Regions from separate parts of the Pseudomonas sp. DG56-2 genome, predicted to be linked through region 3. Evidence: predicted binding sites of a transcription regulator. Region 3 holds the regulator's gene; each other region holds the start of a gene.
What was found. Region 3 encodes FliA, which starts transcription of late flagellar genes. Its sites were predicted from a motif close to CTAAAGTTTNNNNNNNNNNNGCCGNTAA; they were not measured.
Positions count from the first base shown of each region.

Region 1: the regulator FliA is predicted to act here: its motif matches at 2,283-2,310, upstream of D3Z90_RS27480 (methyl-accepting chemotaxis protein).
Region 2: the regulator FliA is predicted to act here: its motif matches at 1,920-1,947, upstream of motA (flagellar motor stator protein MotA).

Region 1 covers NZ_CP032311.1:5,127,020-5,131,673, reverse strand. Annotated here, with positions in the region: gene D3Z90_RS23590 (bile acid:sodium symporter family protein) at 1-617, opposite strand, end outside; gene D3Z90_RS23585 (helix-turn-helix transcriptional regulator) at 705-1,493, shown strand; gene D3Z90_RS27480 (methyl-accepting chemotaxis protein) at 1,526-2,254, opposite strand; partial or broken gene D3Z90_RS27475 (cache domain-containing protein) at 2,384-3,472, opposite strand; gene D3Z90_RS23575 (PA4780 family RIO1-like protein kinase) at 3,752-4,645, shown strand; gene cueR (Cu(I)-responsive transcriptional regulator) at 4,650-4,654, opposite strand, start outside.
Region 2 covers NZ_CP032311.1:5,288,269-5,292,922, forward strand. Annotated here, with positions in the region: gene motB (flagellar motor protein MotB) at 1-999, opposite strand, end outside; gene motA (flagellar motor stator protein MotA) at 1,003-1,854, opposite strand; gene D3Z90_RS24310 (HDOD domain-containing protein) at 1,985-3,520, shown strand; gene D3Z90_RS24315 (rhodanese-like domain-containing protein) at 3,567-4,376, shown strand; gene asd (archaetidylserine decarboxylase) at 4,386-4,654, shown strand, end outside.
Region 3 covers NZ_CP032311.1:4,185,619-4,190,272, forward strand. Annotated here, with positions in the region: gene D3Z90_RS19125 (chemotaxis protein CheA) at 1-37, opposite strand, end outside; gene D3Z90_RS19130 (protein phosphatase CheZ) at 50-838, opposite strand; gene D3Z90_RS19135 (chemotaxis response regulator CheY) at 858-1,232, opposite strand; gene fliA (RNA polymerase sigma factor FliA) at 1,337-2,077, opposite strand; gene fleN (flagellar synthesis regulator FleN) at 2,074-2,907, opposite strand; gene flhF (flagellar biosynthesis protein FlhF) at 3,027-4,337, opposite strand; gene flhA (flagellar biosynthesis protein FlhA) at 4,349-4,654, opposite strand, start outside.

The DNA.
Region 1 (4,654 bases), 940 kb from region 3:
ATGTTGGTGTAACGCTTATGCCGGGAGAAAAAACAGCCCAGCCAGGGACGCAGCAATTGCCCGAGTACCAATGGCGCCAACAGCAGCGCACAGAGGTCCAGCAGCGTGGCTCCCAGATCGATGCCGTTGCTGCCGGTGCCAACCACCAGGCTGACCAGCCACGGAGTGATGAATATACCCAGGACACTGGAGAGGCTGGCATTGAGAATCGCCGCCGGGACGTTGCCCCCAGCGCTACCGGTCAAGGCAACCGAGGATGAGATGGTCGAGGGCAGGGCGCACAGGTAGAAAAAGCCGAGCATCAATAGCGCTGGAACATGACTGCCAAGCAGTGTGTTCACCAGCCACCAGAGTGCCGGGAAAACGATGAAGGTGAACCCCTGCACCATCATGTGCAGACGGCTGTTTTTCAGGCCGTGGCCAATTTGTTCACTGGACAGGTTGATGCCGTGCAGGAAAAACACCAGGAACACGCCGACATTGATCACTGATTCGGCATGCAGGGCGCCGCCACTGCGGCCAATGTCGGGAAACAGCCAGGCCAGAAAGGTGGCGAGGAACATGCCGCACAGAAACCAGTCGGTAACGACGCGTTTGAGGTGTTTGAGCACTTGCATAGGCGGGCCTGCGAATCATTTTGTAATCGTTGAGCACACAGGCTACGCTCGGCAGATGGTTACCGTCTTGCGACATAAGGCCAAGTGATGCCGATTAACGGACAACAGCCTGCACCCCGTCAGATTCCAGCACTGGAGCGGTTACCGCGGGCGCTGTATGCACGGGCGGAAAGCCTCGGAGCAGGTTCCTGGACGCCACGGCATCAGCATGACTGGGTGCAATTTTCTTATGCGATCAGTGGCGTGCTCGGTGTCTACACCGATGAAGGCAGCTACTTTGCTCCGCCTCAATGGGGTATCTGGATTCCAGCCGGAGTGGAGCACGAGGTGGTCACCTCGATGCAAGCGGAAATGCGCAGCCTGTATGTACGCCGCGAAGAAGCTGGCTGGGCGCCAGGGCAGTGCCGGGTATTGGAAGTCACGCCGCTGGCGCGAGAATTGATCAAACAGTTCTGCTTGTTGCCGGTGAACTATCCCGAAGGCGACAGCGCTGAAGCACGACTGGTGGCGGTGTTGCTGGATCAGTTGCAGGCATTGCCGCAGGTAGGCTTTTCCTTGCCCTTGCCTAAACACCCGCGCTTGCTTGAAGTGTGCAACGAATTGCTCGCCCACCCGCAGCACGGGCAAACGCTGGGGCAATGGGCGCAGCGCCTGAACACCTCGGAGAAAACCTTGATGCGTTTGTTCCAGCGTGAAACCGGTTTGAGCTTTCGCGGCTGGCGCCAGCGCATGCGCCTACTGTCTTCTCTGACGGCGCTGGAGGCCGGGCAAAGTGTCACCGAAGCCGCGCTAGGTTGCGGTTACGACTCCACCTCGGCCTACATTGCAGCGTTCAAGGGCCTGTTCGGCTTCACTCCGGGTGAGTTGCGCCTTTAGTTACTCCCACGTAGTTAGGCCCACGGCGGCGTTCAGGTACGGAACCTGCGCACCAGCGCATCCAGTTCGTTGGACAAGCCCGCAAGGCTTTGTGAGTCCTGGCGCGCCGAGTTGGCCAGTTCAGCCACCAATTGCGCGTCACCATGAATCTGGCTGATATGCCGGTTGATGTCTTCGGCCACCTGGTGCTGTTCTTCGGCCGCCGTGGCAATTTGGGTGTTCATGTCGCGAATGACGTCGACTGACTCGCGAATCTGTCCAAAACTGCTGCGCGCCATTCCAATGCGGTTGACCGACAATTGCGAGATCTCCAGGCTGGCATGCATTTGCTGGGCGACTTCGCTGGTGCGATTGGCGAGGTTTCCGAGCAGACCGTCGATCTCGGCGGTGGAGTCGGCGGTACGTTTGGCCAAGGCCCGAACTTCGTCGGCTACCACGGCAAAACCGCGGCCCTGTTCACCTGCGCGGGCGGCTTCGATGGCTGCGTTAAGGGCCAGCAGGTTGGTTTGCTCGGCAATCGAACGAATGGTGCCAAGAATCGATTGAATAGCATTGCTGTCACGTTCCAGTTGCTGCATCGATTGCGCTGACTGTTGAATCTCCTGGCTCAGGCGATCGACGCTTTGCACCGCGTCGTCGATCTGCTGCTGGCCTTCGCGCGCCTGTTGTTGACCGCTGTCGGCCGAATCTGCCGCCTGGCTGCAAGAACGGGCAACCTCGTTGGCGGTGGCAACCATTTCGTGGAAGGCTGTCGACACCATATCTACCGCTTCGCGCTGACGCCCGGCCGCTTCGGCCATGTCGTGGGAAACCTGAGTGGAGCTGCTGGAGGTCGCAAGGATTTTACTGGCGGCCTGACCGATGCTCTGAATCAGGTTGCGGATGGCTGCCAGGAACTGGTTGAACCAACTGGCCAATTGCGCGGTTTCGTCGCGCCCGCGAACCTCGAGGCTACGGGTCAGATCACCTTCGCCTTGGGCGATGCCTTCCAGGCCATTGGTAACACTGTGGATCGGTCGCACGATCAGTTTGGCGAAGGTGGCGCCAACCAGTGCGAACACACCCGCCAGCACCAGGGCGATGATCGATACAATCCAGGTCAGTTGAGTAGCGCCCTGCATGACTTCGTCGTGACGTATCAGACCGATGAAGTTCCAGCCCAACTGCTCCGAGGGCCAGACATTGGCCATGTAGCGCTCACCGTCGAGTTCGACCTCGACCAGCCCTTTACCGGCCTTGGCCAGCTGCGCGTAGCCATCGCCGAGGGTGGCCAGGTTTTTGAAGTTGTGTGCGGGGGCGCGGGGGTCGACCAGTACGTTGCCGTTATCTTCGAGCAGCATCAGGTAGCCACTCTCACCCAGTTTGATCTGCTTGATGATTTCGGTCAGTTGCTTGAGCGACACGTCGATGTTGACCACCCCGCCTGGATTGCCAAGCTGGTTGGCGACGGCGCGCACGGTGCTGACCAGCACCGCGTCGTCACTGGCCCAGTAGTACGCGTCGGTGCGCAGGGTCTTGCCCGGACTGGCCATTGCGGCCTGATACCAAGGGCGTTGGCGCGGGTCATAGTTGGCCATCTTTGGATCGCCCGGCCAGAAGGCATAACCACCGTCACTCAGTCCGTAGGACACATAGGCATAGGCCGGATGGCTGGCCGCCAGGCTTGCAAACATATTGAAGAGCTTTTGGTCTTGCTCGCTCTGAACAATCTGCGCAGCATCGGCGCTCATATGCTTCTTGACGTCGTTGCCGCTGGCGCTGATCAACGGCTGAGCGGCCAGATAGTCGACGTTCTGACTGATGCCCTCGAAGAACAGCTGCATGGCGTTGGCCACTTGGCGAATTTCGCGATTACTGCCATCAACGAAACCTTCTTTGGCCTCACTGCGTAAATTGAGGACGACCAGCGTGGCGACCAGGATGACAGGCAAACCGGCGATAACGGCAAAGGCCCATGTCAGTTTTTGTTTGATGTTCATCCGCGCTCCAGAATTTTTCTTGTAAACACACGAGGCTGCTTCAGACTGCATCGGCCATTTGTTTCAGAAATAAAGTCCGACCTCGGTTAAAGTCCGGTATTCATTGGGAACTAACGTCGGAAATGACTACTCCCTCGTCAGTGCCCATAAAAAGAATGGCAAGTCAGACGGATTGCCGTTACAACGCTGTGCGGTCTTGAAACAGCGAAAAGCCGGTGCAGTACCGGTAACCTACAAAAAATTACGTGTCTGGCAGAACAGGACCCCCGACAAAAGCCGATGAAGACTCCAAAACGCATTGAACCACTGGTTGAAGATGGACTGGTCGATGAGGTACTCCGACCGCTGATGAGTGGCAAGGAGGCCGCCGTGTACGTGGTGCGCTGCGGAAAGGAATTGCGCTGTGCCAAGGTCTACAAAGAGGCGAACAAGCGCAGCTTCCGTCAGGCGGCCGAGTATCAGGAAGGGCGTAAAGTACGCAACAGCCGTCAGGCCCGAGCCATGGCCAAAGGCTCCAAGTACGGACGCAAGGAGGCTGAGGACGCCTGGCAGAACGCCGAGGTGGCTGCTCTGTTCCGACTCGCCAATGCGGGTGTGCGGGTGCCGCGCCCCTACGACTTTCTCGACGGTGTACTGCTGATGGAGCTGGTGGCCGACGAACATGGTGATGCCGCTCCTCGGCTCAACGATGTGTACCTGGAGCCGGATCAAGCGCGCGAATATCACGCTTTCGTGATTCGTCAGATCGTGCTGATGCTATGTGCGGGCCTCGTGCATGGCGACTTGTCGGAGTTCAACGTGCTGCTGGGGCCGGAAGGGCCGGTGATCATCGACTTGCCACAAGCGGTGGATGCGGCGGGTAACAACCACGCATTCAGCATGCTGGAGCGTGATGTCGGCAACATGGCGGCGTACTTCGGGCGCTTTGCCCCGGAACTCCGGAAAACCCGATATGCCCATGAAATGTGGGCCCTGTACCAGTCTGGTGACTTGTTGCCGGAGAGCGAGCTTACGGGGCAGTTCGCGCTGGACGAGCACACGGCTGATGTCAAAGGAGTTATGCGCGAGATTGACGCAGCGCGCTTCGATGAGGCCCGTCGGCGTGCCATCAGAGAGGACGCCGAGCGGGGTTCGAGCAAGGACGAGGAACCAGCCCCGCCCTGGATGCAGTAGTGCGTCAGT
Region 2 (4,654 bases), 1.1 Mb from region 3:
CTTCAATACGCCATCCTCGAAGATGTTCAGCTTCTGACGCAGTTCACGTGGCTGCATGGGCTCGTCAACAGGCGCGGGGGCTGGCGAGGCCGGATTGGGTGCCGGGGCGTCGGCACCTGGCGCGGCCCCTTCTGGTGCACCGGGCTGCGGCTGCTCGCCCTCGATGGTGCGCTGGGCCTTTTTGGTCAGCACGATAATATCGATACGCCGATTGACCGGATTGAGCGGATTGGCCCGATCAAACAACGAAGACGAAGCATAACCAACCACGCGGGCAACCTGGGTATCCGGGTAGCCACCCGCAACCAGAGCACGACGCGCTGCGTTGGCACGGTTGGCCGACAGCTCCCAGTTGCCGAAGTCTCCGGTGCCAGCGTACGGCTTGGCGTCGGTATGGCCACTGATACTGATCTTGTTCGGTACAGCCTTGATGGTATCGGCCATCGCCAGAAGGATGTCTTCGAAATACGGCTGCAAGCGGGCACTACCGAGGTCGAACATTGGTCTGTTTTCAGCGTCCATGATCTGGATACGCAGGCCATCCTGGGTAATCTCGAACAGAATCTGGTCCTTGAACTTCTGCAGTTCCGGGTTCTCGTCGACCTTGTTCTGCAACTCCTGCAAAAGCAGTTCGAGGCGCTCACGCTCAACCTGCTCGGCCATACTTTCGACCTTGTCCTGATCCAGTTGAATGCTGGTGTCCGGCGTCGGTTCGGATTTGACTTCAGGGTTGATGGTCTTTTCCGGGGCAAGCTCGGGCGAACCGCCCAGGTCAATAATGTAGGGCGTACCGCTTTCCGAAAAACCGATGGGGTCCTTGAAGTACCCGGCAATGGCGATTTTCTGTTCCGGTGTGGCAGTGGACATCAACCAAAGCACCAGGAAGAGCGCCATCATCGCCGTAGCAAAGTCGGCGAAGGCGATCTTCCAGGCACCACCGTGGTGGCCGTCGCCAAAGCGCTTTACGCGCTTGACGATAATGGGCTGATTATTCTCCATGACTTAGCGTCCGCGAACCGCTTGTTCCAGCTCGGCGAAACTTGGACGGTGGGCCGGGAACAGCACCTTGCGCCCGAATTCCACTGCCAGAGACGGCGGCATGCCGGAAGCCGAAGCCACCAGCGAAGCCTTGATCGCTTCATAGACGTTGAGTTCTTCGCGGGCGTCCTGGCGCAGCGCGGTGGCCAGCGGGCCGAAGAAACCGTAGGCCGCGAGAATACCGAAGAAGGTACCTACCAACGCCGCACCCACGTGCAGGCCGATGGCCTGCTGGTCGCCATCGCCCAACGAGGCCATGGTCACCACGATACCCAATACTGCAGCCACGATACCGAAGCCTGGCATGCCATCGGCGATACCGGTCACGGCATGGGACGGGTGCTCGAGCTCTTCCTTCATGCTCAACAGCTCCATGTCGAACAGGCCTTCGAGCTCATGGGGAGCCATGTTGCCGGTGGACATGATGCGCAGATAGTCACAGATGAAGGCAGTCATACGTTCATCGCCCAGCACCGCCGGGTATTTGGCAAAGATCGGGCTGGAGGCGGCATCTTCGATATCGGCCTCGATCGCCATCATGCCTTCGCGGCGGCTTTTGTTGAGGATCTCGTAGACCAACCCGAGCACCTCGACATAAAACGTGTGGGTAAAGCGTGTGCCGAACATTTTCAGCGACTTTTTGATTACATGCATGGTCATGTAACCGGGGTTCGCCTGCAAGAACGCACCAAAGGCTGCGCCACCGATGATCAAGACCTCGAAAGGCTGAATCAGTGCCGCAATTTTGCCGTGAGACAGAACATATCCGCCGAGCACACTCGCGAATACGACGATGATGCCGATAATTTTAGCCATAGATTGAAAGCACTTACTGTCGTGGTCGGGGTCGTGAACGGAAGTTAAAAAAACTCTTCTTCTACTTATCGGCAGATCTGCGCCAGACTATAGTCAGTCAAGGCGAAAAGCCAGTTCGGCCCCTTCCAGCATGCCTATTGAAACCAACGTGCCAGATCAAACACCGAAAACACTCGCTGCCTGGGTCAAGCTACTAGATAGCGTTCGATTGCCCATTCCCATCACCAGCTATGAGCGGGTCAACGCCGCAATTGCCGATAGCCGTCGCTCTCTGCGCGATATCGCCGAATTGATGCAGGACAGCCCAGCCTTGGTGCTTGGGGTCATGCGCGAGGCCAATCATCACACCAACACAAGCATCGGCGAGCCTGCCGAGAGCTTGGAAATCGCCTTGAATCGCCTGGGCCTGGCGCGCACAGCAGAGCTGCTCGAGCGCCTGCCAGTCCTTGCTGAGTGCGAGATCGCACCGACCTTGCGTCAGTTACAGATGGTCAGCCAGCACGCCAGCCAGCAGGCCAACGGCCTGTTTGCCAGCCGCCTGGCCCGACTCTGGCAGGAAATTCACTGGGGCAGCCTGTTGTTTCTTTCGCCCTTATGGCCATTGGCACTGACCTTCCCCAAGCTTCTCGAAGACTGGGAGCTGCGCGTCGTGCACAAGGGTGAATCGGCACAACAGGTCGAAATGGAGTTGTTTGGGGTGCGCGTGTTGAGCCTGTGCAAGGCGCTGGCCGAACACTGGCGACTTCCAGACTGGGTCACCCGCGGCTATCAACTGCTGCAGGAGGAGCGCCGCTTGCTGGCGCAGGCCCTGCACATTGCCCGCGACCAAAACAGCCTGCGCCAGCAGCGACGCCTGGACGAACGGCCGAACTTGCGACGTTGGTTCAACCAGCCTGCCAACACTGTACTGCTGGCCAATGGCTTGGCGTTGGCTGCACAAGTGGGTTGGACCAACCCTCATGTCCGACGCTGGCAACTGCTCACCAGTCTGTATTTGCAAACATCACTGGACGAGGTACAACAACTGGTGCACCAACAGGCAGCCACCAGTGCCCGTCACCATGCCTGTCATGACCTGTTCCACCCGGCCGAGGCCTTGCTCTGGCCCTGGAATCAGCGCCGCCTGCACCCCGGCCAGATCGCTCCGCCGCCACCTTCGACCCAGGCCTTGGGCACTTGGCGCAAACTCTGCGCCGAGTTATTGAGCGAGCCTAGCCCGTTCAGCAATGCCATACACCTGACCACCGTGGCCCGTGATGCCTTGGTAGCCTGTGGCATGCAACGGGTGATGCTGTTGATGACCGACAAGACCGCTACCCAGTTACGCGTCCATCAAACAGCCGGAATTCCGGCAGAAGCCACCAGCCTGGTTGTGTCGATCGAACAGAGCAAGTTGCTTCAGCGCCTCATGAGCTCATCAGCTCAGTTACGCCTGACGCCGGAGAATAGTGTTCAATTTTCCGCCCTGTTACCGCCACACCTGCGTACGTGTTTCCGCAGCGAACACGTGTTGCTGCGCTCGCTGTCGAGCAATGGCCGGGTAGTAATGGTGCTGATTGCCGACCAAGGTGGAAAACCGATGGCCGATGTCAGCGTGCAAGCCTTTGGCAAAACCGCGCAATGTATCGAGCGAGCCCTGACTGCCTTCAGCAACCGCAGCGCCTGACCCATGCGCTACAATCGCCCCCTCTGATCCGCCCTGGAGACTCTGGATGACTGACTTTTCTGGCTTGCCCCTGGTAATCGAGCCGGCTGACCTGCAAGCCCGGCTTGATGTACCAGAGTTGATCCTGGTAGATCTGACCAGCATCAACCGCTATAACAGCGGGCATATTCCGGGCGCTCGCTTTGTCGACCCAAAGCGTACCCAACTGGGCCAGCCCCCTGCACCGGGCCTGCTGCCAGCCAAAGCCGATCTGGAAAAGCTGTTCGCCGAACTCGGCCACAACGACAATGCGATCTATGTGGTATATGACGACGAAGGCGGTGGCTGGGCTGGACGCTTTATCTGGCTGCTCGATGTCATCGGCCACAAGCGTTACCACTACCTCAACGGCGGCGCTCAAGCGTGGCCGGCGAGCACCCTGAGCACTGAAGTACCGAGCCATGCTGGCGCTACCGTCAGCCTGACGCTGCACGAAGAGCCCACGGCCACCCGTGAATACCTGCAAAGCCGCATCGGTGCTGCCGACCTGGCGATCTGGGATGCACGCAGCGCCGCCGAATACCGTGGCGAGAAAGTGTTGGCAGCCAAAGGCGGACACATTCCCGGCGCAGTCAACTTCGAGTGGACTGCCGGCATGGACATGAACGATGCCTTGCGCATCCGCAAGGACATGCCCGAAATCCTCGAGCAACTGGGTATCAGTAAAGACAAGGAAGTGGTCACCCACTGCCAGACTCATCACCGCTCCGGCTTTACCTACCTGGTAGCCAAGCATCTGGGCTACCCTCGGGTCAAAGCCTATGCCGGATCCTGGGGCGAATGGGGCAACCACCCCGACACCCCTGTAGAAGTTTAAGGAAACCTAATGAAATCCCGCTTGTTCATCATCAGTCAGTACCTGTTGCCCCATCACCTGCTGTCGCGCCTGGCTGGCTGCATTGCCGAATGCCGCGTGCGCTGGTTCAAGAACGCCTTCACCAGCTGGTTCGCCAAACGCTACCAGGTCGATATGTCCCAGGCCCTGGTCGAAGACCTCAGCGCCTACGAGCACTTCAACGCCTTCTTCACCCGAGCGTTGAAACCTGGCGCACGTCCGCTCGATGAAACCCCGGGGGCAATCCTCTGCCCTGCCGA
Region 3 (4,654 bases):
AATCCTGGAGGATTTCTTCATCGGCGCCGAAGCTCATTAAACGTGCTCCCTAAAAACCCAGACTGGACAGCAGATCGTCGACATCGTCCTGACCGGACACAACGTCTTCACGCTTATCGGCATGAATCTGCGGACCTTCACCCCGAGTCGGATGTTTTTCTTGATCTTTTTCAGCACGCAACTGCTGGTGGTCATGTTCGATACCGGCAAAACGGTCGACCTGACTGGCCATCAGCACGAGCTTGAGCAGATTGCTTTCTACTTCGGTGACCAGTGCCGTAACACGTTTGATCACCTGACCGGTCAGGTCCTGATAGTCCTGAGCCAGCAAAATATCGTTGAGGTGGCCGGCGACCTTGCGACTGCCTTCCTCGCTGCGCTCCAGAAACCGATCGACGCGGTGCATCAGCTCGCGAAACTCCGGCGCAGCCACTTCGCGGCGCAAGAAGCGCTGCCAATCGGCACGCAGGTCACGTGCTTCATCACTGAGTTCGTGCAGTACCGGGGTGCTCTCCTCGACCAGGTCCATGGTGCGATTCGCGGCACCCTCGGTCAGCTTGACCACATAGGACAAGCGCTCGGTGGCATCGGTAATCTGCGAAACTTCCTCGGCCTGAGGCATGTGCGGATCGATCTGGAAACTGACGATCGCGCTGTGCAACTCACGAGTGAGCTTGCCCACTTCCTGGTACAAGCCGAGGTCACGGGTCTGGTTCAGCTGATGGATGAGTTGCACCGCGTCGCCAAATTTCCCTCGTTCGAGGCTGTCGACCAGTTCGTGGGCGTGCTTTTTGAGTGTCGACTCAAAGCCGTCCAACGATGATTGTGTTTGCTCCATAGCGCCCCCGTGGCGTGTCTCAGCTATTGACGCGCTCGAAGATCTTCTCGATCTTTTCTTTCAGCACCTGGGCAGTGAACGGCTTGACCACATAACCGTTGACGCCGGCCTGTGCCGCTTCGATGATCTGCTCGCGCTTGGCTTCGGCGGTGACCATCAGCACCGGCAGGTGCTTGAGACGCTCATCGGCGCGCACTTTGCGCAGCAGGTCGATGCCGGACATGCCAGGCATGTTCCAGTCGGTTACGAGAAAATCGAAGTGACCGCTTTCGAGCATCGGCAGCGCCGTGTTGCCGTCGTCGGCTTCCTGGGTGTTGGTAAAGCCCAGGTCACGCAACAGGTTCTTGATGATCCGCCGCATCGTCGAAAAGTCGTCGACGATGAGGATTTTCATGTCTTTGTTCAATTAGACCTCCAAGCAGTCTTTAACGCGCTCAGCGCTGAACGCGCATTCAATCAATTCGGGTACTTCGTTTCACGACTGCATTGAACCTGCGTTCAACGCGCCCGCCATTCTCCCAGGCGACTACGCAAACGCGCCGCACACTGGCTGTGCAACTGGCTGACGCGCGACTCACTGACACCCAGGACCTCACCGATTTCCTTGAGGTTCAGTTCCTCGTCGTAGTACAGCGCCAGCACCAGACGCTCGCGTTCCGGCAGATTGGCGATCGCGTCGGCCAAGGCTGCCTGGAAGCGCTCGTCTTCCAGATCGCGCGAAGGCTCGAGCTGGGCGGTGGCGCCGTCCTCGTGCAGGCCTTCATGTTCGCCGTCCTGCAACAGGTCGTCGAAACTGAACAGGCGACTGCCCAGGGTGTCATTCAAAATCCCGTAATAATCATCGAGACTCAATTGAAGTTCGGCAGCAACCTCGTGATCTTTAGCGTCACGGCCGGTTTTTGCTTCAATTGCACGTATCGCGTCACTGACCATGCGGGTATTGCGGTGGACCGAGCGCGGCGCCCAATCACCTTTACGTACTTCGTCAAGCATTGCCCCGCGGATACGGATACCGGCGTAGGTCTCGAAACTGGCACCCTTGCTCGCGTCGTACTTGTTGGAGACTTCAAGCAGGCCGATCATGCCGGCCTGGATCAAATCCTCCACCTGCACACTGGCTGGCAAACGTGCCAGCAAGTGATAGGCGATACGCTTGACCAGCGGCGCATAGCGCTCGATCAACTCGTACTGTCCATCGCGAGAAGCCTTGCTGTACATCCGATAACCGCTGGCGTTCATAGCACAGGTCCCGCACTCGTCGGTTGCACCAGGCGCTCGACAAAAAACTCCAGGTGTCCACGCGGGTTTGCCGGCAGCGGCCAGGTATCGACCTTCTGAGCAATGGCCTTGAATGCCAGCGCGCACTTGGAACGCGGGAAGGCTTCATAGACCGCTCGCTGCTTCTGCACAGCCTTGCGCACGCACTCGTCGTAAGGCACCGCGCCGACGTATTGTAGGGCTACGTCAAGGAAGCGATCTGTGACCTTGGTCAACTTGGCGAACAGGTTGCGGCCCTCTTGAGGGCTTTGTGCCATGTTGGCCAGGACGCGGAAGCGATTCATGCCGTAATCGCGGTTGAGCAATTTGATCAAGGCATAGGCGTCGGTGATGGAAGTGGGCTCGTCGCACACCACCAGCAACACTTCTTGCGCCGCGCGCACGAAACTGACTACCGAGTCACCAATACCCGCAGCGGTATCGATCACCAGTACATCGAGATTGTCGCCGATCTCGCTGAATGCCTGGATCAGGCCTGCGTGCTGGGCAGGCGCCAGGTGCACCATGCTCTGCGTGCCGGAAGCGGCCGGCACAATGCGCACGCCCCCCGGCCCTTGCAACAGCACATCGCGCAGCTCACAACGACCTTCGATCACATCGGCCAAAGTGCGCTTGGGCGCAAGGCCGAGCAATACGTCGACGTTGGCCAGGCCGAGGTCGGCATCGAGCAGCATGACCCGACGGCCAAGCTCTGCCAATGCCAATGAAAGGTTCACTGACACGTTAGTCTTGCCGACGCCACCTTTGCCGCCAGTTACGGCGATCACCTGTACGGGATGCATGCTACCCATGTTTGTTCATTACCTTGTCTTGCTTAGACTGAGGCCACATGACCGGCTGCGCTTTCAACACCTGAAAAATGCCTGGCAGTCCATCAATGCAGATACTTTGCAACGTCTTCACAATCACCTCAGCCAACACGCTTGCCGGGGCTGTGGTAGAGATCAGCGAACATATCGGCCATCGCCTCTTCGCTGGGCTCCTCCTGCATCTGCACACTCACCGCGCGGCTGACCAACTGGTGTCTGCGCGGCAGGTGCAGATCGTCAGGAATGCGTGGACCATCGGTTAGATAGGCCACTGGCAATTCATGACTGATGGCCAGGCTCAGAACTTCCCCGAGGCTGGCTGTTTCATCAAGCTTGGTCAGGATGCAGCCTGCCAGCCCACAGCGCTTGTAGCTGTGATAAGCGGCAGTCAGCACCTGCTTCTGGCTGGTCGTTGCCAACACCAGATAATTTTTTGACGCAATACCGCGCCCGGCAAGCGTTTCCAGTTGCATGCGCAAGGCAGGATCACTGGCTTGCAGGCCTGCGGTATCGATCAGCACCACGCGCTTGCGCAGCAGTGGCTCAAGCGCCTGGGCCAGGGACTGCCCCGGATCGACGTGGGTCACTGACACGTTGAGGATGCGACCCAATGTCTTGAGCTGCTCCTGGGCGCCAATTCGAAAACTGTCCATGCTCACCAGGGCCAGGTTCTGCGCGCCGTACTTGAGCACATAGCGCGCTGCCAATTTGGCCAGTGTAGTGGTCTTGCCCATTCCGGCCGGCCCGACCATGGCAATCACACCACCTTCTTCGATCGGTTCGATTTCGGGCACATCGATACGGCGTGCCAGGTGCGCCAGCAACATGCGCCAGGCGCGGCGCGGCTCATCGATGCTGCTGATCTGATCCAGCAGCTCACGCGCCAGCGGCCCGGACAGACCGATACGCTGCAGGCGACGCCAGAGATTGGCCTGTTGTGGTTGGTTGCCCTGCAACTGGCTCCAGGCCAGCGAGCCGAGCTGAACTTCAAGCAGCTCACGCAGGCCAGTGAGCTCCGAACGCATGGCGTCGAACAGGCGTGGGTCAACCGGCGCAGCAGCGGCTGCAACCGGCGCGACTGGCTCATCGACCTGCGGTTCGACCAACGGCTCGGACGCGGTCAGCGGCAAGCCGGCAAACAACTGGCGGTTACCCTCTTCGCTTTCGCTACGGCTACTAAGCTCGGCCTGGGCAGTGACGATGCGCGACTGGGTCTTGCGCAGTTCATCTTCGAGCTCCACATTCGGAACCCGCGGCGCCAGGGCGGACAGCTTGTAGTCCAGCGCAGCCGTCAGCTCGACACCGCCAGCAATCCGTCGGTTGCCGATGATGGCGGCTTCAGCCCCCAGCTCATCTCGAACCAGCTTCATGGCCTGACGCATATCGGCGGCGAAAAAACGCTTAACTTGCATAACCCACTACCTCAGCCGTTGGGGCCTACTGTGGCAACGATGGTAACTTGCTTGTTGTCAGGTATTTCCTGATACGCCAAAACATGCAAATTCGGTACAGCCAGACGGCCAAATCGCGACAGCATCGCTCGTACCGGTCCTGCGACCAGCAGGATCGCCGGTTGCCCCTGCATCTCTTGACGCTGGGCAGCCTCGATCAACGAACGCTGAAGCTTTTCAGCCATGCTCGGTTCAAGAAGAACACCGTCTTCCTGACCTTGCCCGGCCCTTTGCAGACTATTCAGCAAAATCTGTTCCAACCTTGGTTCCAAGGTAAT